DNA from 4 places in the Geobacillus sp. FSL W8-1251 genome. Region 3 is predicted to be linked to each of the others. Evidence: predicted binding sites of a transcription regulator. Region 3 holds the regulator's gene; each other region holds the start of a gene.
What was found. The regulator Rex, encoded in region 3, represses fermentation and respiration genes when NADH is low (regulators of the CRP and FNR family bind a similar motif). The targets are predictions, from matches to a motif close to TTGTGAAATATTTCACAA.
Positions count from the first base shown of each region.

Region 1: the regulator Rex is predicted to act here: its motif matches at 3,563-3,580, upstream of nsrR (nitric oxide-sensing transcriptional repressor NsrR).
Region 2: the regulator Rex is predicted to act here: its motif matches at 2,334-2,351, upstream of NSS88_RS05800 (cytochrome ubiquinol oxidase subunit I).
Region 4: the regulator Rex is predicted to act here: its motif matches at 2,443-2,460, upstream of adhE (bifunctional acetaldehyde-CoA/alcohol dehydrogenase).

Region 1 is NZ_JBBOUF010000001.1:96,060-102,110, forward strand. It holds gene NSS88_RS00465 (aminotransferase class V-fold PLP-dependent enzyme) at 1-389, shown strand, start outside; gene NSS88_RS00470 (acyl-CoA dehydrogenase family protein) at 461-1,654, shown strand; gene speE (polyamine aminopropyltransferase) at 1,757-2,650, opposite strand; gene NSS88_RS00480 (hypothetical protein) at 2,680-2,889, opposite strand; gene nsrR (nitric oxide-sensing transcriptional repressor NsrR) at 3,051-3,497, opposite strand; gene hmpA (NO-inducible flavohemoprotein) at 3,670-4,905, shown strand; gene NSS88_RS00495 (hypothetical protein) at 4,985-5,167, shown strand; gene purU (formyltetrahydrofolate deformylase) at 5,118-6,020, shown strand.
Region 2 is NZ_JBBOUF010000001.1:1,103,851-1,109,901, reverse strand. It holds gene NSS88_RS05810 (DedA family protein) at 21-626, opposite strand; gene NSS88_RS05805 (SpoVR family protein) at 787-2,208, shown strand; gene NSS88_RS05800 (cytochrome ubiquinol oxidase subunit I) at 2,497-3,843, shown strand; gene NSS88_RS05795 (cytochrome d ubiquinol oxidase subunit II) at 3,840-4,868, shown strand; gene cydS (cytochrome bd oxidase small subunit CydS) at 4,868-4,969, shown strand; gene NSS88_RS05790 (hypothetical protein) at 5,058-5,348, shown strand; partial or broken gene NSS88_RS05785 (DMT family transporter) at 5,361-5,600, shown strand; gene NSS88_RS05780 (YkvA family protein) at 5,933-6,051, shown strand, end outside.
Region 3 is NZ_JBBOUF010000001.1:1,387,008-1,393,058, forward strand. It holds gene NSS88_RS07235 (CPBP family intramembrane glutamic endopeptidase) at 1-275, shown strand, start outside; gene NSS88_RS07240 (YdiK family protein) at 272-451, shown strand; gene NSS88_RS07245 (IS1182 family transposase) at 587-2,137, shown strand; gene tatC (twin-arginine translocase subunit TatC) at 2,289-3,038, opposite strand; gene tatA (twin-arginine translocase TatA/TatE family subunit) at 3,059-3,211, opposite strand; gene NSS88_RS07260 (redox-sensing transcriptional repressor Rex) at 3,229-3,870, opposite strand; gene moaC (cyclic pyranopterin monophosphate synthase MoaC) at 3,886-4,374, opposite strand; gene abc-f (ribosomal protection-like ABC-F family protein) at 4,470-6,051, shown strand, end outside.
Region 4 is NZ_JBBOUF010000001.1:939,256-945,306, forward strand. It holds gene adhP (alcohol dehydrogenase AdhP) at 1-856, opposite strand, end outside; gene NSS88_RS04820 (IS982 family transposase) at 1,359-2,237, shown strand; gene adhE (bifunctional acetaldehyde-CoA/alcohol dehydrogenase) at 2,489-5,095, shown strand; gene ybaK (Cys-tRNA(Pro) deacylase) at 5,237-5,737, shown strand; partial or broken gene NSS88_RS04835 (endonuclease/exonuclease/phosphatase family protein) at 5,734-5,940, opposite strand; gene NSS88_RS04840 (IS630 family transposase) at 6,037-6,051, shown strand, end outside.

The DNA of each region.
Region 1 (6,051 bases), 1.3 Mb from region 3:
ACCGTCTTGGCATCATCTCATTTGTCATAGATGGATTGCATTACAACCTTGTTGTCAAACTGCTGAATGATCGCTTCGGCATTCAAGCGCGCGGCGGTTGTTCATGCGCCGGGCCGTACGGCCATTATTTGCTTGGCATCGATCAAGAGCAGTCCGCCGCCTTGCTCAACGAAGTCAAAAGCGGCAACTTGTTGGCAAAACCGGGCTGGGTGCGCGTGTCGCTTCATCCGACGATGACGAATGAAGAAGTGTATACGATCCTTCATGCCGTCCGCCAAATCGCCCGCCATGGCGCCCGCTGGCAAGAGGAGTATGTATACGATGCGGCGAAAAACGAGTTTGTCCATCGCCACGATGACCGATATGTCCGCCATTTCTTTCTGTTGTAATGCATTTTCATTTCCTCATCAATGCAAAACCGGTACAATAGAGGCATCCTGGAAAAAAGAAGGGGAGAACGATGAACGAATTGTACCATCTGCTTGTGCGGACCGAACGGGAAGAAGAGCTTCACCGCCGGGCATGGCGCCTCGCCGAACAGTTTGCCGCCCGCGCGGCGCATTATGATGAGCGGGCCGAGTTTCCGTTTGCCAACTTCGCTCTGTTAAAAGAAGCCGGATTTCTGTCGTTGACCGTCCCGGCCGAATACGGAGGCGGCGGGGCCTCGCTGTACGAGCTCGTGCTCGTGCAAGAGACGCTGGCCCAAGGCGACGGCGCCACCGCCTTGTCACTCGGTTGGCATTTAAGCATTGTCATGCGCCTGTATTTGCTGCGCCGCTGGCCGGAAGCGGTGCTCATCCGCCTGGCCAGCGAGATCACGGAACGCCATGTGTTGATAAACAGCGCCCATTCTGAACGGGCAACCGGCAGCCCGGCGCGCGGGGGAAAACCAACAACAACCGCTTGTTTCCGCAACGGCCGCTGGGTGCTTCATGGGCGAAAAGCGTTTGCGTCATTGGCGCCGGCACTCGATTACGTGCTAATTTCCGCCACGATTGACAGCAGCGGCGAGGTCGGCGAATTTCTTGTCCCGATGAAAACCTCGGGGCTTCGCATTGAGCCGACATGGCACACGCTCGGCATGAAGGCGACGCGCAGCGATGACCTCATCCTTGATGGCGTCGAGGTTGAACCGGAAGCGCTCGTGGAGATGCTGGAGAAACCGGTCGGTGCAGCACCGGCACAAGGATGGCTTTTGCATGTTCCGGCATGCTACTTAGGGATCGCCATCGCCGCCCGCAATGAGGCGCTCCGCTTTGCCCAAACGTACCAACCGAACACGTTGTCGCAGCCGATCGCCTCGACGCCGGAGGTGCAGCGGAAAATCGCCGAGATGGAGTGGCGCCTCGTTCACGCCCGTCATTTTCTGTATAGCATCGCCGATTTATGGGATCGATACCCTGACAAACGTCATGAAATGAAAGAGGAACTGGCAACCGCCAAGTTCATTGCGACGAATACCGCGCTCGAGGTTGTCGATTGGGCGATGCGCATCGTCGTGGGACAAAGTTTGTATGCTGATAGTCCGCTTGGGCGCTATTACCGCGACGTGCGCGCCGGACTCCATAACCCGCCGGCTGACGACTTGACGATCGCGTGGCTCGCCAAGCGGGCGCTTGCCGGCAGTCGAACGCGCGCAAAAGCTGACGCCTAAGCAGCCAACCAATGCAGGTTGACTCAAGAACATTCAACGTGTGTTTTCCAGACAAATCGAAACCGCTGTCCCTAAATGCGAGGGACAGCGGTTTTTTAACGGTCATTTTCCCGTGTTTTCGTTCTCTGCCTCCAGCGCAGCGCGCAAAAAGGAAGGCAACGCGAAGCATTGGCGGAATACAGCGTCATTGACGTATTTTGTATCTTCGGGAATCGCTGTTTGCTTCGGCAGCTCAAGCGGCCGTTTCGAGCCGATTGTAAAGCTCCACAATCCGCCCGGGTACGTCGGCACAACCGCCGTGTACACGAGCACATGCGGGAACAATTCGCGAATGTTGCGGTATGTCCGCTTCAAAATATCGAGATGGAAAATGGGCGACTGGCTTTGGCACACCATGAGCCCGTCCTCTTTTAATGCCCGGTGCACGTTGGCATAAAACTCCGGTGAAAACAGCGCCTCAGCCGGGCCGACCGGGTCGGAGGAGTCGATCATGATGACGTCGTACTCGCGTTCCTTTCCGCGCACAAAGGCGACACCGTCGCCATAAATGAAGTGGACGCGCGGGTCGGACAAATTGCCGGAGACGGCCGGCAAATGTTCTTTGCACGCCCGGACGACCTTCTCATCAATTTCCACCATCTCGATCGCCTCGAGGCGGGCATACTTAGCCGTTTCTCTGGCTGCCCCGCAGTCTCCCCCGCCGATGATCAGCGCCCGTTTGGCTTCCGGATGAAACTGAAGCGGCACGTGCGAAATCATCTCATTATAAATATGGCCGTCAATCGAGGTCGTTTGCACGACGCCGTCCAGTACGAGCATGCGGCCAAAATCATACGAATCCAAAATCATGACATGCTGATACTCGGATGGCTCGGCAAAGATCACCTCTTTGATCCGGTAGCTAATTTTCAAATTGTCGCGGTCATCTTCGGTGAGCCAAAGCTCTCCGTTGTCCATATGCAAGTAAGGGGGTAAAGCGCTTCCTTCGTGTTTCATTGTGACCTCCTTTAGTCATGCAGATGTTTTCACACCTTTCTAATCTTAATATATTCTTCGTCTTGTGGCAAACAAAGGGGATGTGATCGGCCGGTGCCGGACGTGTTCATCCCGCCGCCCATGTTCGACGACTGGTTGCGTTTTTCCGGCCGCTCCTCGTCTTGGCCGCCGCAGCCGGCACAAAGGCTGACCGCTAACGCGCAAATGGCGGCAAGCGGCATCATCCATCGTTTTCGCATCTTTTCCTCCTCCTTTCGTTTCCATCATAAACTGAGACGGCGGGCGACGACCACGACATCGTATGATTCCATCGTTCCGTCTCCCTTCATGCGGCGATGCTTGCTTATAGTGTGCCTGTTCGGCAAAAAATAACACTCCCCGGCACCCGGCCGGAGAGTGTCTATCGATCGCGCCGCTTTCCAAGCAAAGCACGAAGCGACGTACGGTTTTCAAGCAAATCAGCGAGCGTATACGCATCGAGCACACGCAAAAACGCTTCTAACGCCTCGCGAAGCGCAAAACGGAGCCGGCATGAAGGCGTCAGCACGCATTCATTACCGTGAGCGGCGAAGCACTCCACAAGCGACAAATTGTCTTCCGTCTCGCGAACGACCGCACCGATGACAATCTCCTCCGGCCGTTTCGCCAGGCGAATCCCGCCGTTGCGTCCGCGGATCGTTTCGATGTAGCCAAGCTTGCCGAGCTCATGGACGATTTTGCTTAAATGATGCTCAGAGAGGGAAAACGCAGTGGAAATTTCTTTGATATTTGTTTTTTCGCCTTCATCGAGCGTTCCTAAAAACAGCAGCACACGCAACGCATATTCTGTATAGTTCGTCAGCTGCATGGTCATCCACAACCTTTAGACAAGATGGTTGCTTCCATTGTATCACACCTGTCTGTGCGAGGGAATTGTGAACAATTTATTAAAGATGTATTTGAAATGTTGCTTTTTCACTATGCGTATGATTGAATAAAACATGTATTTAAAATACATGTTTTATGAGAGGAGATGAAACATGGCTAAGACAACGGCTTTGCACCCAAAAACGATTGAAATCGTCAAATCGACCGTACCGATGTTGGAGCAGCACGGCGAACAGATTACCAAACGGTTTTACCAATTGATGTTTTCGAACCATCCAGAATTGTTGAATATTTTCAACCATGCCAACCAAAAACAAGGGCGGCAGCAACGCGCCTTGGCGGCAGCCGTGTACGCGGCAGCGCGCTATATCGATCAATTGGACGCCATTTTGCCGGTCGTGCGGCAAATCGGCCATAAACACCGGAGTTTAGGCGTTAAACCGGAACAATACCCGATTGTCGGAAGGCACTTGCTGCTAGCGATCAAAGACGTGCTCGGCGACGCTGCCACTGATGACGTGATAACGGCTTGGGCGGCAGCGTATGAAGCCATTGCCGCTGTTTTCATTCAAGTCGAGAAGGAGCTCTACGATGAAGCTGCGGCCAAGCACGGCGGCTGGCGCGGTTTCCGCCGCTTTGTCGTCACAAAAAAGGTGAAGGAAAGCGACGTCATCACGTCGTTTTATTTCGAGCCGGAAGACGGCGACGCCATCAGCGACTATTTACCAGGTCAATACGTGAGCGTAAAACTGGACATCCCTGGTGAAACGTATACGCACATTCGCCAATACAGCTTATCGGACGCCCCCGGCAAAGGGTATTACCGCATCAGTGTCAAACGGGAAGCAGCAACAGCGGAAAAACCAGCCGGCATCGTGTCGAACTATTTGCATGACCACATTCACGAAGGCGATGTCGTCGAGTTAAGCGCTCCAGCCGGCGAGTTTACGCTCGACTTGACACACGAAACGCCGGTTGTGCTGATCAGCGGCGGCGTTGGGGTCACTCCGCTTTTAAGCATGGCGAATACATTGGCCATTCGTCAGCCGAATCGTCCGGTGACGTTTCTTCAAGCTGCCCTAAACGGCCGCGTGCAAGCCTTTGACGAAGAGTTGCGGGCATTGGCCAAACGCCCGTCGTTTGCCTACCATCTCTGTTACGAATCGCCGTCTGAAGACGACCGCCGTCATCCGCATTTCGGCAAAGAAGGACGGATCGACCTTGCTTGGATGAAAACGGTCATTCCGACTCGCGACGCTGACTTTTATTTCTGCGGCCCGGTGCCATTTATGAAAACGGTCTACCGCGCCTTAGCAGAGTGGGGCGTGCCGGAAGAACGCATCCATTACGAATTTTTCGGCCCGGCCGGCGATTTGACGAAAGACTGATCACGGGCAGACCAAAGGGTGTCTCCTACATAACGAGACACCCTTTGATCTGCCATTTTATTCGAGGGGAGATGTTCTTTTGAATATCGCCCCTTCCGCCGCAGGGGCAAAGGCGGCTTTTCTTGCAAAAAAGATGGACCGTGCAGTTGGCAAGCGGATGATTTTTTTGTATGATGAAAACCAAACGACGGAAAGAAAAGGGAGAGAACAACATGACGACATTTCGCCAACATCGCTGGCAATCATTTTTGCAAGGCTATGAAGATCGCGCCCGCCTGCTCATTTCCTGTCCGGATCGTCCAGGTATTGTCGCTGCGGTCACGTCCTTCTTGTATGAGCAAGGCGCCAATATCGTCGAATCAAGCCAATACTCGACCGATCCGAAAGGGGGTACGTTCTTCCTCCGTTTGGAGTTTGACTGCCCGAACATCACGGAACGAAAAGACCAGATCGAAGCGGCCTTTGCCCCGATCGCCGCTGAATTTCAGATGCGTTGGCAGCTTCGGCTGCACAACGACATTCGGCGAATCGCGATTTTTGTCTCCAAAGCTGAGCATTGTCTGCTTGAACTTCTTTGGCAATGGCAGGCGGGAGAGCTGATCGCCGACATCGCCCTTGTCATCAGCAACCACCCCGACTTGCGCGAGACGGTCGAGTCATTTGGCATCCCTTATGTGCATATTCCGGTGACGAAAGAAACGAAAGCGGACGCCGAAGCCGAACAAATCCGTCTGCTTCGCGACTATCAGATCGACACCATCGTGCTTGCCCGCTACATGCAAATTTTGTCGCCGGCGTTTGTCGCTGAATTCCCGGGACGGATCATCAACATCCACCACTCATTTTTGCCCGCCTTTATTGGCGCGCGTCCGTATGAGCGGGCGTATGAGCGCGGCGTCAAATTGATCGGCGCCACATCGCACTACGTCACCGACGATTTGGATGAAGGGCCGATCATCGAGCAAGACGTCGCCCGCGTGGACCACCGCCACCATCCCGACGATTTAAAGCGGATCGGCCGCCTGATCGAAAAAACCGTGCTCGCCCGGGCGCTCAAATGGCATTTGGAAGACCGGGTCATCATCCACGGAAACAAAACGATCGTGTTTTATTGAACCCAAGCGGGAGAGGATTTTTCCTTTCCCG
Region 2 (6,051 bases), 280 kb from region 3:
AGAATGAAAAACACCGGAGATTACCTCGGTGTTTTTCGCTTTTGCTGGATGTACCAATAGAAGATGGCGAAACCAAGAGCGACCAAAAAGACTGGAAATAAGAATGGACGGTAGGCATGGATGTACTGCTTGACGGCCATCCAGCGGCTTTCAAAATAGGAGCCGATCGTCAAAAAGACAGCGACCCACACCATCGCCCCGCTGTAGGCGAACAAAGCAAACTTTCTCCAACGGTAGGCGTTCATGCCGGCCCAAAAGGCGGCGAGATGCCGAACGCCGGGGATGAAATAGCAAATGAACAATACCGCTGGGCCGAGCTTCGAAAAAAGCGCTTTTGTTTGCTCGAGCCGTTTTTCTGTAAGATGGAGCTTGGGACCGAATTTATGCAAAAACGGTAGCCCGAGCGTAATCCCTAGCATATAGCTGAGCGAGATGCCAATGATGGCTCCAAGCCAGCAGGAAAGAAAAGCGAGCGGATACGAAAACGCCCCCGTTGAAACGCGGTAACCGGCATATGTCAACAGCAGCTCGTCGGGGATCGGCAGCCCAACAATGCCGAGCATCAGCGCAACCATAATGCCGATGTAGCCGAAGTGTTCGATAAGATAATGCAAATAGTGCTGCAAATGACCACCACGCTTTGCCGCGATTTCTTGTATATGACCATTATAAACCAACGGTCCACAAATGAAAATGGGGCGCTGCGCGTTCATGCCAAACGATGGAACGTATCAAAACACCGTTTCCCTCATACATTGTGATAAGAGGAAAAAGGGGGGGAGATGGATGCGGCAGGACGAGCTGAAAGAGTTGGAACGGGCGATTGCGGAAATTACGGAAATTGCGGAAGGATTTGGCCTTGATTTTTATCCAATGCGTTATGAAATTTGCCCGGCGGACATTCTTTATACGTTTGGTGCCTATGGGATGCCGACGCGATTTTCCCACTGGAGCTTTGGGAAACAGTTTTACAAAATGAAGCTTCATTATGATTTAGGGTTAAGCAAAATTTACGAGCTCATCATCAATTCGGACCCTTGCTACGCGTTTTTGCTCGATACGAATACGATCATCCAAAATAAGCTGATCGTCGCCCATGTGTTGGCCCACAGCGACTTTTTCAAAAACAACGTCCGCTTCAGCAACACGAAGCGCGATATGGTGGAAAGCATGGCGGCGACAGCGGAGCGGATCAAGCATTATGAACATCAATACGGAAAATTGGAAGTGGAAAAATTTTTGGATGCCGTCTTGGCCATTCAGGAGCATATCGATCCCTCGCTCCTGCGGCCGAAGCTGTCATGGACGTGGGAAGATACGGAAGTGTACGAAGAGGAGGAGCCTCCGAAAACATCGACGCCGTACGACGATTTATGGTCGCTTGACGAGCGAGACAAACTGAAAACGCCGCCGCGAAAAAAACGGCGCAAGTTTCCGCCGCAACCGGAAAAAGATGTGCTATTGTTCATTGAAGAATACAGCCGCGAACTGGAGGATTGGCAACGCGACATTTTAACGATGATGCGCGAGGAAATGCTTTATTTTTGGCCGCAGCTGGAGACGAAAATCATGAACGAAGGATGGGCGACGTATTGGCATCAGCGCATTTTGCGCGAGATGGATTTGACGAGCGATGAGGCGATTGAATTTGCGAAACTGAACGCCAACGTCGTGCAACCGTCGCGCACTGGCATCAATCCGTATTATTTAGGACTGAAAATTTTTGAAGACATTGAAGAGCGGTGGAACAACCCGACTGAGGAGATGAAAAAATACGGCGTCAAGCCGGGGTCGGGGAGGGCGAAAATTTTTGAAGTGCGCGAACTCGAATCCGACATTTCGTTTTTGCGCAACTATTTAACGAAAGAGCTCGTTATGCGCGAAGATATGTATTTGTTCCAAAAACAGGGGAAAGAATATAAAATCGTCGACAAAAACTGGGATCATATCCGCGACCAACTCGTCAGCATGCGGGTAAACGGCGGATTCCCGTATATCACGGTCAATGACGGCGATTATATGCGCAACGGAGAGTTGTATTTGAAGCATTGGTATGAAGGAATCGAACTCGATCTGAAGTATTTAGAAAAAGTGCTCCCATACATTTATCAGTTGTGGGGCCGTCCGGTCCATATGGAGACGGTCGTCGAGGAAAAGCCGATGTTGTTTACGTATGACGGGAAAACGGTGCATCGGAAATATTTATAACATGAGGGCAGGGATCTCCTGCTTTTTTTGTTTGTCACGATGAATATGTGAAAAAATGACACAAATTATTCAAAATCATGCCGGATAGCGTCCCCGATTTTATGAAATAATATGGAGTGGATAATTTGTGATGATTGTCACAAATTCTTCACCACTGTTTGTTCGCTCGGGGGGGGGTAGATATGTGGAAGCGGCATGAAAAAACGCTTGTGTTCGTTAGCTTTGCTGTTGCGGCTGTTGTCTTGCTTTCCTTGATTGGTCGCTTGTTTTCATAAGGGGGGATGAATCGTGAACGGTTACGATCCGGTGCTGCTTAGCCGTATTTTGACGGGATTGACGCTGACGGTCCACATCATTTATGCCACGATCGGCGTCGGGGTTCCACTGATGATCGCCATTGCCCAGTGGGTTGGGATTCGCAAAAATGATATGCATTACATCTTACTCGCTCGCCGCTGGACGCGCGGTTTTGTCATCACCGTAGCGGTCGGCGTGGTGACAGGAACAGCGATCGGCTTGCAGCTGTCGCTTTTATGGCCGAACTTTATGCAGCTGGCTGGCCAAGTGATCAGCTTGCCGCTGTTCATGGAGACGTTCGCCTTCTTTTTTGAAGCCATTTTCCTCGGCATTTATTTGTATACATGGGATCGGTTCGAAAATCAGAAAAAACATTTGCTTTTGCTTATCCCGGTGGCAATCGGGTCTTCAGCATCAGCCATGTTTATTACGATGGTGAACGCGTTTATGAATACGCCGCAAGGGTTTGAATTTAAAAACGGCGAGCTTGTCAACATCGATCCAATCGCGGCTATGTTCAACCCAGCGATGCCGACGAAAGTCGCCCATGTGCTGGCGACTTCGTATATGACGTCAGCATTCGTGCTTGCTTCGATCGCCGCTTGGCATTTATGGAAAGGCAATCGTCACATTTATCATCGCAAGGCACTTCATTTAATGATGAAAACAGCTTTTATTTTTTCGGTAGCCAGTGTATTGATTGGCGACTTATCGGGCAAATTTTTAGCCGAATACCAGCCAGAAAAGCTGGCGGCCGCTGAATGGCATTTTGAAACGAGCTCCCACGCGCCGCTCGTGTTGTTTGGCATGCTGACAGAGGATGGCGAGGTGAAGTATGCCATTAAAATCCCATATGCGTTAAGCATTTTGGCGCACAACCACCCGGGGGCGGTTGTGACCGGGCTGAACGAATTTCCGGAAGATGAACGCCCACCACTGTACATTCATTACTTATTCGATGTGATGGTCACGATCGGGGTGTTTTTAATGGTTGTCGCAGCCGCGTATTGGCTCGGATCGATTTTCCGCTGGAAGTGGACGGCGAAAAAGTGGTTTTTTGGACTGCTGGTGGCGGGAGGGCCGCTGGCGATGGTTGCGATTGAGGCGGGATGGTACTTAGCGGAAGTCGGGCGGCAGCCGTGGATTTTGCGTGGCTATATGAAAACGGCGGAAGGAGCGACATCGTCGGCGCATGTGGATACGATGCTTGTGTTGTTTTGCCTTTTGTATATGGTGTTAGTAATTGCGAGCGCAATAGTGCTCATCCGTATGTTCCGCCGCAACCCGGTTGAACGGGAGCTGGCAGAGCGGGCCAATAATGGGGAGGTGGCGCCATGACGCTCGAAGTCATTGGCATTTCGGTGTTATGGCTGTTTTTGTTCGGGTACATTATCGTTGGCTCGATTGATTTCGGGGCTGGGTTTTTCAGCGCCTATAGCCATTGGGCAAACAAACAGCATATTTTGCACCGCATCATTCAGCGCTATCTTTCCCCTGTATGGGAAGTGACGAACGTCTTTCTTGTCTTTTTCTTTGTCGGCATTGTCGGCTTTTTTCCGAAAACGGCGTATTATTACGGTTCTATTTTGCTTGTCCCGGCGAGCATCTCCATCATTTTGTTAGCTATTCGCGGCTCGTACTATGCGTTTCATACGTATGGGGGGACGGAACGGAACTGGTATTTAATCGCTTATGGATTGACGGGGTTGTTTATTCCGGCCTCCCTGTCCATCGTGTTGACGATTTCTGAAGGCGGGTTTGTGGAGGTAGGCGCCTCAGGCGTTACGCTGGATTATGGGAAGCTGTTTGCAAGCCCGTTGTCATGGAGCATTGTGCTGCTCAGTGTGACGAGCGTTCTTTACATTTCTGCCGTTTTCTTAACGTACTATGCGGACGAGGCCAAGGATGAACGGGCGCGGGCGCTGTTGCGCCGCTACGCTCTTCTTTGGAGCGGGCCGACGATGTTGTCAGCGCTGCTCATTATTTACCAGCTCCGCTACCATAATCCCGAGCATTACGCCAACCTATGGAATGTGGCGTGGATGCTGGTCATTTCCTTTTTGTGTTTTGTCATTACCGTTTGGCTGCTTTGGCGGCAGCGGCGGTTCGGCTGGGCGTTTATTGCGCTGGTGTTTCAATACGCGTTCGCCTTTTACGCCTATGGCATTTCACATTATCCGTATTTGTTATACCCGTATTTGACGATTTATGACGGGTTTACGAATGAGACGATGGCTATGGCGTTGATCGTCGCGTTTATTGCCGGCCTCCTGTTATTAATTCCGTCACTTTATTTGCTTATGCGCCTCTTTGTGTTTAACAAGGCGTACGTTAAAGGAAAATGGGAAGGGGGAAAAGGATAATGCAAACATTTTTGATCATGTATGCGCCGATGATCATCGTCGCCCTGTCGATCATCGCCGCGTTTTGGGCTGGTTTGAAAGATGTGCACGTAGATAAGTAAACACAATTTCAGCGTCTTGGTAATGCATAGTTTGCCGCCAATCGCCCACACTAGCGGATGACAACGAATAGAGAAAGGATGGGCGATCATGAAAGAAATATTGGAGCGTGTGAAAGAGCAGCTGGAACAATCGTTTGACGAACCGCGCTCGACGAGTCTTGATGGGGCGATTCATGAGCTTGAACGGTTAAAAGCGAGCGCCAGGGATAAACGGCAAATGATCGAAGATGTCATCCGTGCGGTGACTCACGCGCGCAATGCGCGAATGGAGCTGGCCGAGGCGGGAGATGAATCGGCGACAAACGCTTTCGCTGAGGCCTACCGGGCGCTCGATCAAGCGATTGAATCGTACAGTGGCGTCGATAACGACCCGGTGTAAGACGGATGGGGGCCCCCTTGGCCTTCTGTTGTGACGATTGCGGGGATGGCGGCGAGCTTTTACTTTTTATCACTGGCGATAAAAACGTTGCCGATCGGCACCGCCTATGCGGTGTGGACGGGAATCGGAGCGCTCGGGGCGGCCTTGGTCGGCATGTTGTTTTTAAACGAGCCGGTCAACGCGCTGCGGGTGGCGTTTTTGCTTTGCATTCTTGTCGGAGTCATTGGTTTGAAGTTTACGGCGGGGCAATAAATTGGATTCATTTCTTGCCAAGAAAAAGAGTTGACAACAGGTATAAATATTGAATATCATGAAAATATAAAAACGAATATAGTTTCTTTTGTTAAAGGGGAGTAGCTTTAACAGCAAAGTCGTCAGTTCAGGGCGCATGCCCTCGGCTTTGTTGGCAACGGCGACGTTGTTAGCGAGACCTTTACCGATGTTGGTAAAGGTCTCTTTTACTTATGAAGGCCTTTACCAAGGATGGTAAAGGCCTTCTTTCATGTCATGGAACAAAAGGGGGAAGATAATCGTAAAAGAAGATAGGTTCAGCTTCAAAAAGAACAAAAAGCGGAGGGGATGACATGCGCAAATGGTGGAAACGACTTCGCTTCATCGTCCATGTCCGGCGTTTTCTACCGTTTTTGTTCGAATTTTTCGTTTCTCATGAAGTGCCAATGCGAAAAAAATTGTTTTCTGTCGG
Region 3 (6,051 bases):
TTTATGAAAAATACAACTTTTGGTTGGCAGCGCTGGCCAGCTCGCTTCTGTTTGCTCTCGCCCACATGGAGCCGGAGCATTTGCTTTTGTACACATCCATGGGGATGGTGTTCGCCTTTTTATACGCCAAAACCGGACGCATTTTCGTGCCGATGTTCGCCCATGTAGCAATGAACACGTTTGTCGTTGCCGTTCAAATTTTGTTGGCTGATGAATTGGAAAACATGATGCGCCAAGCGGAACTGCCGCTGGCCATTTGGAGGATTTGGCTATGACGCGCCATCCGCGGCTGTTTTCTGTTCCGTATTTCATCTTGGGCTTCCTGTTTACGTATTTGGCGATCGAAAGCGTTCATGAAACGATTTGGAACGTCTCAACCATCGCGTTGGCGGCGCTGGCCGCTTTTGATTTCGGCACCGCCTTTCGCTTGTTCTTCACACCGAGACAATAAAGGGGCTGACCCAAAACGCGAATGCGTTTTGGGATCAGCCCCCACTTTTTTGCCTCAAATATAGAAGAATCGCCCTTTTTTCTGGTAGAATAGAGTCACCAAAACCACTACCACCGAAAGAAGGGCGATTCTTTTATGAAACATGATCATATTTCCTTTAAAGAGTATACCATGGACAACCTCTCTTTGCCAAGCAACATCGCCGATCTCATTCCACGGGATAACATGGCCCACGTGGTTCATGAGATGGTTGAACGCATCCCGATGGAGACGTTTCTTGCTTACTACAAAGGAGGGGGCGCCTCCGCCTATCATCCGAAAATGATGACCAAAATTCTCCTTTACGCTTACACCCAAAAAATGTATCATGGCCGTGAGATTGCACGGCAGCTCGAAGTCCACCTTCCCCTCATGTGGCTAAGTGGATTTCAAAAGCCGGACTTCCGTTCCATCAATCGGTTTCGTTCGGAGCGGATGAAAGACCTGATTGACGACCTGTTCCGGGAAATGATCACGCTGCTCGTGGCCGACGGCTATGTCAAGATGGAAGATTATTTTGTGGATGGAACGAAAATTGAAGCGAATGCCAACCGGTACACCTTCGTTTGGCGCAAATCGGCTGAGAAGTACCAGGAGAAACTCCAAGCCAATGTCGATCGGCTGATTGCCCAGATCGAGGTGATCGTGGAAGAAGAAAAGGCGGAAGACATCGACCCTTCGCCGGCCTTTACGTCAGAAGAAATCCGAAAGAAAACCGAGGAGTGGGAAAAACGGTTGGAGGCCGAGCCGGACAACCAACCGTTGAAGAAGGCCATCAAGAAGATGAAGGAGGACTACTTGCCCCGCAGTGAAAAGTATGAACACCAACTCCATGTATGCGGGGATCGCAACAGCTATTCCAAGACCGATGTGGATGCCACCTTCATGCGGTTGAAGGAGGATCACATGCGAAACGGCCAGCTCAAGCCGGCCTATAACGTACAGGTGGGTTCTTCCGGCCAATTTATTTTGGGGTATTCCCTTCATCAGAGGCCGGGCGACACTCGTTGTCTTCTCCCGCATTTGGAGACCGTTCGAGAGAAGTACGGCGTGGAACCCGAACGTTTGATCGCTGACGCGGCTTATGGCTCGGAAGAGAACTACGTGAAGCTGGAAGAGAAGCACATATCGGCCTTGATCAAGTACCATACGTATGAGAAGGAGAACACGCGCAAGGTCAAGAAAAATCCGCATCATCAGCAGAATTGGACCTATGTGGAAGAAGAAGACGTTTGGATTTGCGCCAATGGGAAAAAGCTGGTTCGCACCGGAACTTCGAAACAGACCACGGAATCAGGATACACCTCGGTCACCCGACACTACCAATGCCATGAATGCGAAGGATGTCCGTTCCGTTCGGCCTGCACGACTTCCAAGTATGGACGAACCACGCAATGGAACCCCATCTATCATGAACAAAAACAGAAAGCCCGCGAACGGTTGGAGAGTGAAGAAGGGCAAGCCCGATACCGCCAACGCCAAACCGACATTGAGAGTGTATTTGGGCAAATCAAACAAAATCGCGGGTTTCGTCGCTTTGTCCTGCGAGGCCTCCAAAAAGTTTCCATCGAATGGGGGCTGGTTTGTGCTGCCCACAATCTTCTCAAAAAAGCCGCTAGGGACAAGCAATTGTCCTTGGTGGCGTAAATGAGGGGGAGAACAGAGTCGGAATTTTGTTCCGTTTGGTAAAATATACAAAAACCAGAGAGGGCTGACTCCAAAAGTCCGCTTTTTGGCGGACTTTTGGGTCAGCCCCTTTTTGCCTGGCGCCGTATGAACCGTCCTCTTGATGCTGCCCTCAATATGGATCGCCGCTTCCTTCCTCCGCCGCTAATTGCGCCTTTCGATAGCCGATTTTGGCAACCCAGATGCTCCCCTCATACAAAAGCGTCAGTGGAATCATGACGATCACTTGCGACAACACATCCGGCGGCGTAATGGCGGCCGCTAAAATAAGCAGCGCCAAATACGCATACTTGCGGATGCGAACAAGAAGCTGCGGCGTAATAAGCCCTAAGCGGGTGAAAAACAGGACAACAATCGGCAGCTGAAACACGATGCCAAACGGCAGCACGAGCTGCAGCAAAAACTGAAAATATTCATTAATGCCGATCATCTGTTGAATGCCGAGCCGTTCCGCCAGCTGATTCATAAACCGGACGACAAATGGAAACAAGACGAAATACGCAAAACCAACCCCGGCTAAAAATAGAATGATCGATGCTGGAATGTAGCTGAGCGTTGCTTTCCGCTCTTTTTCATACAGCCCCGGACTGACAAACGCCCAAATTTGATACAACAGCACCGGAGCAGTCAGTACAGCGGCGATGACAAAGGCAAACTGAAAATACACTTTAATCGGATCGGTGAGGCGGAACGCGTTCATCGTCAGCTGTTTCGCTTCCGCAGTGTGCTGCAAATACACAATGACGTCATCGACAAAAAAGAAGCTGGCTACAAGCGCCGCAACGAAAAAGAGAAGCACGATGATCAGCCGTTTCCGCAGCTCTCCGAGGTGTTCATACACGGACATTTCTTTGTCATTCATCGTTTCCCCATCCTGCCTTGTCATCGGTCGGTTTTTGTTTCTTCGTCATCAGCGAGCCCTTTTGTGGCGTCTTTAAACTCGCGAAGCGACTGGCCGAACGACCGCCCCAACTCCGGCAGCTTTTTCGTGCCAAACAGCAACAAAATGACAAGAACGAGCAACAAATATTTCATGTGTTGTTCTCTCCTTTTTACGATGGCGATGGATAGTTTTTCAAAAAATAGACGAGCGACTGCAGCTCAATGGCTAAATCGATATGATGGACACGAATATGGTTCGGCACGTTCAACCGCGCCGGAGTAAAGTTTAAAATGCCTTTAATTCCTTGCGCGACAAGGCGGTCGGTCAGCGCTTGAGCCGCGGCGGCCGGCACGGTTAAAATCGCGATCGGAATGTCGCCGCGAAGCCGCTCCTCCAGCTCATCGAGATGATAGACCGGCACCCCGCCGACTGTCGTTCCGACCTTCCGTTCATCGACATCAAACGCCATGACAATTTTCGTGTTGTTATTTTTCGAAAAGTTGTAGTTTAAAAAGGCGGTGCCTAAATTGCCGACGCCAAACAAGGCGACTTCGGTCACCTCATCCTCTTCAAGCGTCTGGCGGAAAAACGACAACAAATAATTGACATTATACCCGTATCCTTTTTTGCCGAGCGCGCCAAAATACGAAAAGTCGCGGCGAATTGTCGCCGGATCGACTTTCACCGCCTCGCTCAGCTCGGCGGAGGACACGCGCTGCTTCCCTGAGGCATGTAAATTTTTCAAAAACCGATAGTATAACGGCAGACGCTTGGCAGTCGCCTGCGGGATTTTCGGTTGTTCGTTGCTCATCGTTTCATCCCCCAGCTAATCGGTTTTCCGTCGATAATGGCCGGACTTCCCGCCCGTTTTTTCGACCAAATACGTTGGACCGATCGTCATTCCTTTATCGAGCGATTTGCACATGTCGTACACAGTCAATGCGCATACCGAAGCCGCCGTCAGCGCTTCCATCTCCACTCCTGTGCTCCCTTTCGTTTTGACCGTCACGGTAATCACAAGTTTATACGCTTCCGCCTCTTTTTCCCAAGCAAAGGCAATATCGACGCCTTTTAACATAAGCGGATGGCACATCGGAATAAGATCGGCCGTTTTTTTCGCCGCCATGACCCCGGCCACCTGGGCTACCGCCAGCACATCACCTTTCTCAATGGCATTGTTCGTCATCTTTTCGTAAATCTCTTCATTGACGGTGACGCTCGTTCTCGCCACCGCTATCCTGATCGTATCTTCCTTGTGTGTAATGTCGACCATTTTCGCCCGGCCTTGTTCATTGAAATGCGTAAACGATGACAAGACAATCTCCTCCATTTATCACTATACACCATTTTTCGTTATCTGTCTTTGACCGTTTTCGCGACTTACGTTAAACTATTCGCGAGGTGACGGACATGATCATTTTGCAAGTGAATGGACTCACGAAATATTTTGGCGCTGACCTTATTTTATCGAATATAAAACTAGAAATACAGTCCCGCGCCCGCATTGCTCTTGTCGGCCGCAACGGCGCAGGCAAATCGACGCTGCTGAAGATCATCGCCGGCGAACTTTCTTCCGACAGCGGTGAAATCATCAAGCCAAGCCATATCAAAATCGGCTATTTGGCGCAAAACAGCGGGCTCGACTCGTCACGCTCCATTTGGGACGAGATGCTGGACGTATTCGCGCCGCTCCGGGCGATCGAAGCGCAGCTGGCAGAGCTCGGCGCCCAGCTTGGCGACCCGGATCTGCTCGCCGATCCGTCCCGCTACGAAAAAACGCTTCAAGCGTATGACAACTTGCAAGAGCAATACAAAGAACAAGGGGGCTATCAGTATGAAGCCGACATCCGCTCTGTTTTGCACGGGCTGCAATTTTCGTCATACGATTACCAAACAACGCCCGTTTCCTCGCTAAGCGGCGGACAGCGGACGCGGCTCGCCCTTGGAAAACTGCTGTTGGCCAAGCCGGACTTGCTTATTTTAGACGAGCCGACGAACCATTTGGACCTCGATACGCTCACATGGCTCGAGCAATATTTACAGGCATACCCCGGCGCCGTTCTGCTCGTTTCCCATGACCGCTACTTTTTGGACAAAGTCGTCACCGAAGTGTACGAGCTGTCCAACGCGACGCTTAAGCGGTATAGCGGCAATTACAGCCGCTATTTGGAGCTTCGGGCCGAGCAATACGAACAAGAGCTAAAACGATACGAAAAGCAACAGGAGGAAATCGCCCGCCTCGAAGACTTCATCCGGCGCAACATCGCCCGCGCCTCGACAACGAAACGGGCGCAAAGCCGGCGAAAGCAGCTCGAAAAAATGGAGCGGCTTGAACGCCCGGCCGGAGATGAAAAATCAGCTTCTTTTTCTTTTGCGATTGAGCGGCCGAGCGGCCATGAGGTGCTCACCGCAGAGCAATTGACCGCCGGCTATCGCGAAGGCGCACCGGTCATCCGCCAAATCAGCTTTCGCATCACACGGGGGGAGAGTGTCGCCTTGGTCGGACCAAACGGCATCGGCAAGTCGACATTGTTGAAGACGATCGCCGGAAAGCTCCCAGTCCAATCCGGAAAGCTCCGGTACGGTGCAAATGTGAAAATCGGCTATTACGACCAAAACCAGGCGGAACTGTCGACAAACAAACGAGTGCTCGACGAGTTGTGGGACGCCTACCCGGACAAAACCGAAAAAGAAATTCGCACCGTGCTCGGCAACTTTTTGTTTTCCGGCGACGACGTCTTAAAACCGGTTTCCGCCTTAAGCGGCGGAGAGAAAGCACGCCTGGCGCTCGCCAAACTCATGCTGCAAAAAGCCAACGTTCTCTTGTTGGATGAACCGACCAACCATCTCGACCTTGACAGCAAAGAGATGCTCGAGCAGGCGCTTGTCGACTATCCGGGAACGATCTTGTTCGTCTCCCACGACCGCTATTTCATTAATCGCATCGCGACAAAGCTGTTTGAACTCTCGGGCGATGGGCTTGTCGAATATT
Region 4 (6,051 bases), 450 kb from region 3:
CGATAGAACCAATAATTTTTACTCCATTTAATACTGTATCGAAAATTGGAATAGGTATTTCTTCCGGCGGTAATCCGACGAGTACGCAAGCACCACCGCGACGAATGGATTTGTAGGCTGATTCGAACGCGGCTTTTGAAACAGCTGTGACGACAGTCGCATGCACACCGCCCACTTTTTCTTTTATCCATTGTGCTGCATCATCATGTTTCGGATTGACGACAAGATCTGCACCAAGTTGTTTAGCAAGCTCAAGTTTTTCATCACCTAAATCGACAGCAACGACGTTTAACCCCATCGCCTTTGCGTATTGGACTGCGACATGTCCAAGTCCGCCGATACCGTAAATGGCTACCCATTCACCTGGTTTTGCGCCTGTTACTTTGAGCGCTTTATATGTTGTTACACCAGCGCAAAAGATTGGAGCGGCTTCTTCAAACGATAAGTTATCAGGAATTTTTACGACATAATCGGCTGCAGCACGGCAATATTCAGCATAACCACCATCGACGGAATAGCCAGCGTTTTGTTGATGTTCGCATAATGTTTCTTGTCCGCTTAAGCAATAGTCACAATGACCGCACGCCGAATAAAGCCAAGGGATACCTACGCGATCTCCAACTTTTAAATGTGTTACCCCAGGACCTACTTCTTCAATTACACCGACGCCTTCATGGCCAGGAATGAGAGGCAGTTTAGGCTTTACAGGCCAGTCGCCATGTGCGGCATGCAAGTCTGTATGGCATACCCCACACGCTTTGATGCGCACTAATACTTCCCCGTATGAGATCTTAGGTTTTTCCACTTCTTTCACTTGTAACGGCTTTTTAAATTGTTCCACAACTGCAGCTTTCATGATTATAATCCTCCTTCTAGGCAAAAAGGGACTTTTTGATCTGTACATATGTAGTGTAGCATACATTTAACTTGTGAAAAATATCGCAAATAAAATATTCACAAAAATGAAAAATATTTTTGGATAAAAAGTTAAAAATTTGGTTCGGGAGTTGACATCATATAAAGTTTCTGTTCTAGTCATATAGTGTAAATGGATTTACGTCAAATTTTTGGACACAAAAAAGTTAATTTTTTACTAAGTTCCTGCCCCTTTAAGAGTGGGGAGCGATGACGCTTGACATGGAGCCTCTGCGGGCATGATTCTACTGCCGAGAAGCCAGATGTTACAACATCAGCATCGCCAAACAAGGCTATCATGCCCGCCACTCCATGTAAAGCGGGTGCACAATCTTAATACAACCCGTGGTGCTAGATAAACTTGAGCAAGCATAAAAATAGCCCTTGCTGGCGGATCTCCTGTAGAATGAAAGTGCGACCTGCCATTCGAAAGGAGAATCCCCATGCAAGAGCACTTTCATTTTACTACAGATCGAGCCAAGATTCAAAAGCAATATGCCGCCATTTTCGTTTTTGTTTCTGCTCAACTTTCATGCATTCAGGTGCATCTTCATCGTCGAAATCGCCATTTGGTCAAGCAAGAGGACGCTGTCATCATCGCCATTCATCTTTTAGGAAAGCTGCTCGGTTTTACATCCGAACGGGCATGGCATCGTTTTGTCACGGGAAATTTGTTCACAAACGGCTCGTTTCTTGAACGCTCCCGATACAACCGCCGTTGCCGGGCGCTTGGTTTCGCCATCAAATGGATCCGTCATGAGCTGGCAAAACGCGGTCAACATCATGCCTATGCCGTCGTGGACAGCTTGCCGCTCCCGTTGTGCCATACGGCAAGAATGCATCGCGTCAAACGGTTTCAAGAGATCGCCGACATCGGGTATTGCGCTTCCAAAAAGCAATGGTACTACGGGTTGAAGCTGCACCTTCAAGTGACCGATCAAGGGCTGCCAATGGGGTATGTGGTGACGGAAGCATCTTGCCACGATCGAATCGCAGCCGAAAGCGTGATGACCCAAATTCCCCACCCGTATAACTTTGGGGACAAAGGATTCATTAGCCGTGACTTGCAAAAAAGGCTGTACGAAGAATACCAAATGGCGCTTTGGACTCCGTCTCGAAAAAACCAGAAACATCGTGCGTCTGAGACATGGGAGCAGTGGATCCAACAAAAACGCAAAGTGATCGAGACGGTGTTCTCGGTTCTGGTTGACCACTATCGCATCACGGGGATCCGAGCCAATTCGATTATCGGATTTGAAGTGGCACTAGACGGTATATTGTTAGCTTATTCCCTGGTTACACTTGGGCTAGTTGAGCGCTAAAGCTCAACTAGCACCACGGGTACAACGATATTTCGTTTGAAAAGATTCCACGCAATCCAGTGTGTGAGTAACCGCCTTCTTTATAAGAAGCGGTTCTCTTATACAACATATTTGCTCAATATTTCACAAAACTGACACACACAAACAGGCTTACCCCCGTTATAATGTGAATGTGAAAACAATCATATTTTTATTTTCAATTAACTTGTGAAAAACTTCACAAGGACAATACAGGAGGGGAAGGGTCTTATATGGCTGTTGATGAAAAAGTATTAGACCAAAAGAAAGAAGTTACAAAAATGATCGATACGCTCGTCGCGAATGCGCAAAAAGCGTTAAAAGCGTTTCGTGATTACGATCAAGAAGCGATTGATCATATCGTCAAGCAAATGGCGTTAGCTGGACTTGACAAACATATGTATTTAGCGAAGTTAGCGATTGAAGAAACAAAACGTGGCGTGTATGAAGATAAAATCATTAAAAACATTTTTGCGACAGAATACATTTATCATAACATCAAATATGATAAAACCGTCGGCGTTATTCGCGAAAATGAACAAGAAGGTATTATTGAAATTGCTGAGCCTGTTGGAGTCATCGCTGGGGTTACACCAGTAACAAACCCAACATCAACAACGATGTTTAAAGCGCTTATTTCAATCAAGACGCGCAATCCAATCATTTTTGCGTTCCATCCGTCCGCGCAAAAATGCAGCAGTGAAGCGGCACGCATTTTACGTGATGCAGCGATTGCGGCCGGTGCGCCAGAACATTGTATTCAATGGATCGAAACACCTTCCGTTGAAGCAACGCAACAACTTATGCATCACCCTGGTGTTTCGCTTATTCTTGCGACAGGTGGAGCAGGCATGGTCAAAGCAGCATATAGCTCAGGAAAACCAGCATTAGGGGTTGGACCTGGTAACGTACCTTGTTATATTGAAAAAACAGCAAATATTAAACGCGCGGTGAACGACCTTATTCTTTCAAAAACGTTTGATAACGGAATGATTTGTGCATCTGAACAAGCGGTCATTATTGATAAAGAAATATATGATGCGGTGAAAAACGAAATGATCGCAAACAAATGTTACTTTTTAAATGAAGAAGAAAAGAAAAAAGTCGAAAAGCTTGTCATTAATGAAAATACGTGTGCAGTAAACCCGAATATCGTCGGTAAACCAGCATATGAAATTGCAAAAATGGCCGGTGTGGACGTTCCAGTTGATACGAAAATTCTTGTCGCAGAATTAAAAAGCGTCGGTCCGCAAGAGCCGCTTTCTCGTGAAAAATTAAGTCCTGTATTGGCGTGCTATAAGGTGAATAGCACAGAAGAAGGGTTAAAACGAGCAGAAGAAATGCTTGAATTTGGTGGACTTGGCCACTCCGCTGTCATTCATTCAGAAAATCAAGACGTCATTCTTGAATTCGGTAAGCGAATGAAAGCAGGACGAATCATCTCTAATGCACCATCTTCACAAGGAGCGATCGGGGACATTTACAACGCATACATTCCGTCATTGACGCTCGGTTGCGGTACGTTTGGAGGCAACTCCGTTTCGACAAACGTGGGTGCGACACACTTAATTAATATTAAAAAATTAGCGAGAAGGAATGTAAACATGCAATGGTTTAAAGTTCCACCAAAAATTTATTTTGAAAAACATGCGACACAATATTTAGCGAAAATGCCAAACATCTCACGTGCCTTTATCGTTACAGACCCAGGTATGGTGAAGCTCGGCTATGTCGATAAAGTGTTATACTATTTGCGTAAACGTCCAGATTATGTGCATTGCGAAATTTTCTCAGAAGTTGAACCAGATCCATCAATTGAAACAGTGATGAAAGGTGCCGACATGATGCATGCGTTCCAGCCAGACGTCATCATCGCGCTCGGCGGTGGTTCGGCGATGGACGCGGCGAAAGCGATGTGGCTGTTCTATGAACATCCAAATACCGACTTTAATGGCTTAAAACAAAAGTTTTTAGATATTCGTAAACGCGTATTTAAATATCCAAAACTCGGTCAAAAAGCGCAATTTGTCGCGATTCCAACAACATCTGGTACAGGTTCAGAAGTGACATCGTTTGCGGTCATTACAGATAAGAAAAATAACGTCAAATATCCGCTTGCTGACTACGAGTTAACACCAGATGTCGCCATCGTTGACCCACAATTCGTCATGACGATGCCAAAACATATTACAGCGGATACAGGTATGGACGTATTAACACATGCGATTGAAGCGTACGTATCGAACATGGCAAACGACTACACAGACGGATTAGCACTAAAAGCCATTCAACTCGTCTTTGAATATTTGCCACGCGCATACAAAAACGGCAACGATGAAGTGGCGCGCGAAAAAATGCATAACGCATCAACGATTGCCGGTATGGCATTCGCGAACGCATTTTTAGGCATTAACCATAGTTTAGCGCATAAACTTGGCGCAGAATTCCATATTCCGCACGGACGTGCGAACACGATTTTAATGCCGCACGTCATTCGTTATAACGCGACAAAACCGAAGAAATTTGTAGCGTTCCCTAAATATGAACATTTTATCGCGGATAAACGCTATGCGGAAATCGCACGCATTTTAGGATTGCCAGCACGCACAACGGAAGAAGGAGTCGAAAGCCTCATTCAAGCGATTATCAAGCTTGCAAAAGAGCTTGAAATGCCATTAAGCATCGCGGAAACAGGCGTCAGCAAAGAAGAGTTTGAAAGCAAAGTCGAACAACTTGCTGAACTAGCTTTTGAAGATCAATGTACAACAGCCAACCCAAAATTACCATTAGTCAGCGACCTTGCCGACATTTATCGCCAAGCGTATAAAGGGGTTGAATGAAGAAACAGGGATGTCCCGCGGGGATGTCCCTTTTTATCATGATCAAAGACTTCTTCGCTTCCCTTGGTCCGTAAAAGTTGTTAAGAAAAGCGGTTCAAGGTAAACTAAACATGAAGCTACTTAATAGGTAGGGGAAATGAGATGAAACAAGCAAAAACGAACGCGATGCGTCTATTAGACCGAGAAGGCATCTTATATGATGTGTGGACATATGAAAACAACGATGGAAAAATCGATGGGGTATCCGTAGCGAAAAAAATCGGAAAAGACCCAAAAACCGTCTATAAAACGTTAGTGACAAAAGGAAGCAGCGGAACGATTTACGTATTTGTCATTCCTGTAGAGGCGGAACTTGATTTGAAAAAAGCAGCGAAAGCGGCACAAGAGAAAAAAGTAGAGCTTCTTCCTGTTCATGAGATTGAAAAGCACACAGGCTATGTTCGCGGCGGATGTTCACCGATTGGAATGAAGAAGCAATATGCCACGTTTATTGATGAAACGGCTCTTCAACTTAAAAAAATCATTGTCAGTGCAGGAAAGATTGGCATGCAAATCGAACTGTGCGTCGATGATTTGCAGAAGATGACGGGTGCAAAGCTCGTCGATCTTGTAAAAGAAAAAGAAAAAGACGGACACAACTAGGCGAGTCCGTCTTCAATTTCTACCTCTACTCCGAAATGGTCAGAAATGACATGGCCATTTTGGCCGTTAAAAATGGTTTTAGAGTATTTTACGTGTAAAAGCTTGTTTGATAGAATCAAATCAATGCGTAAGTTTTTTTCGTTTTCATTCCAACCATCAATTTTCCCTTGAACCGTAGTACCGCTATCCTTCTCTTTTGCTATATATATGCTCATTGAAAAGTTAACCTTCGTATAAGTGGTGCCCACTCCGGTTATACTGCTCCTAAGGAAAAGCATGGAAAAGGAGCGGAATTCTGCATGAAACGTCTCAAA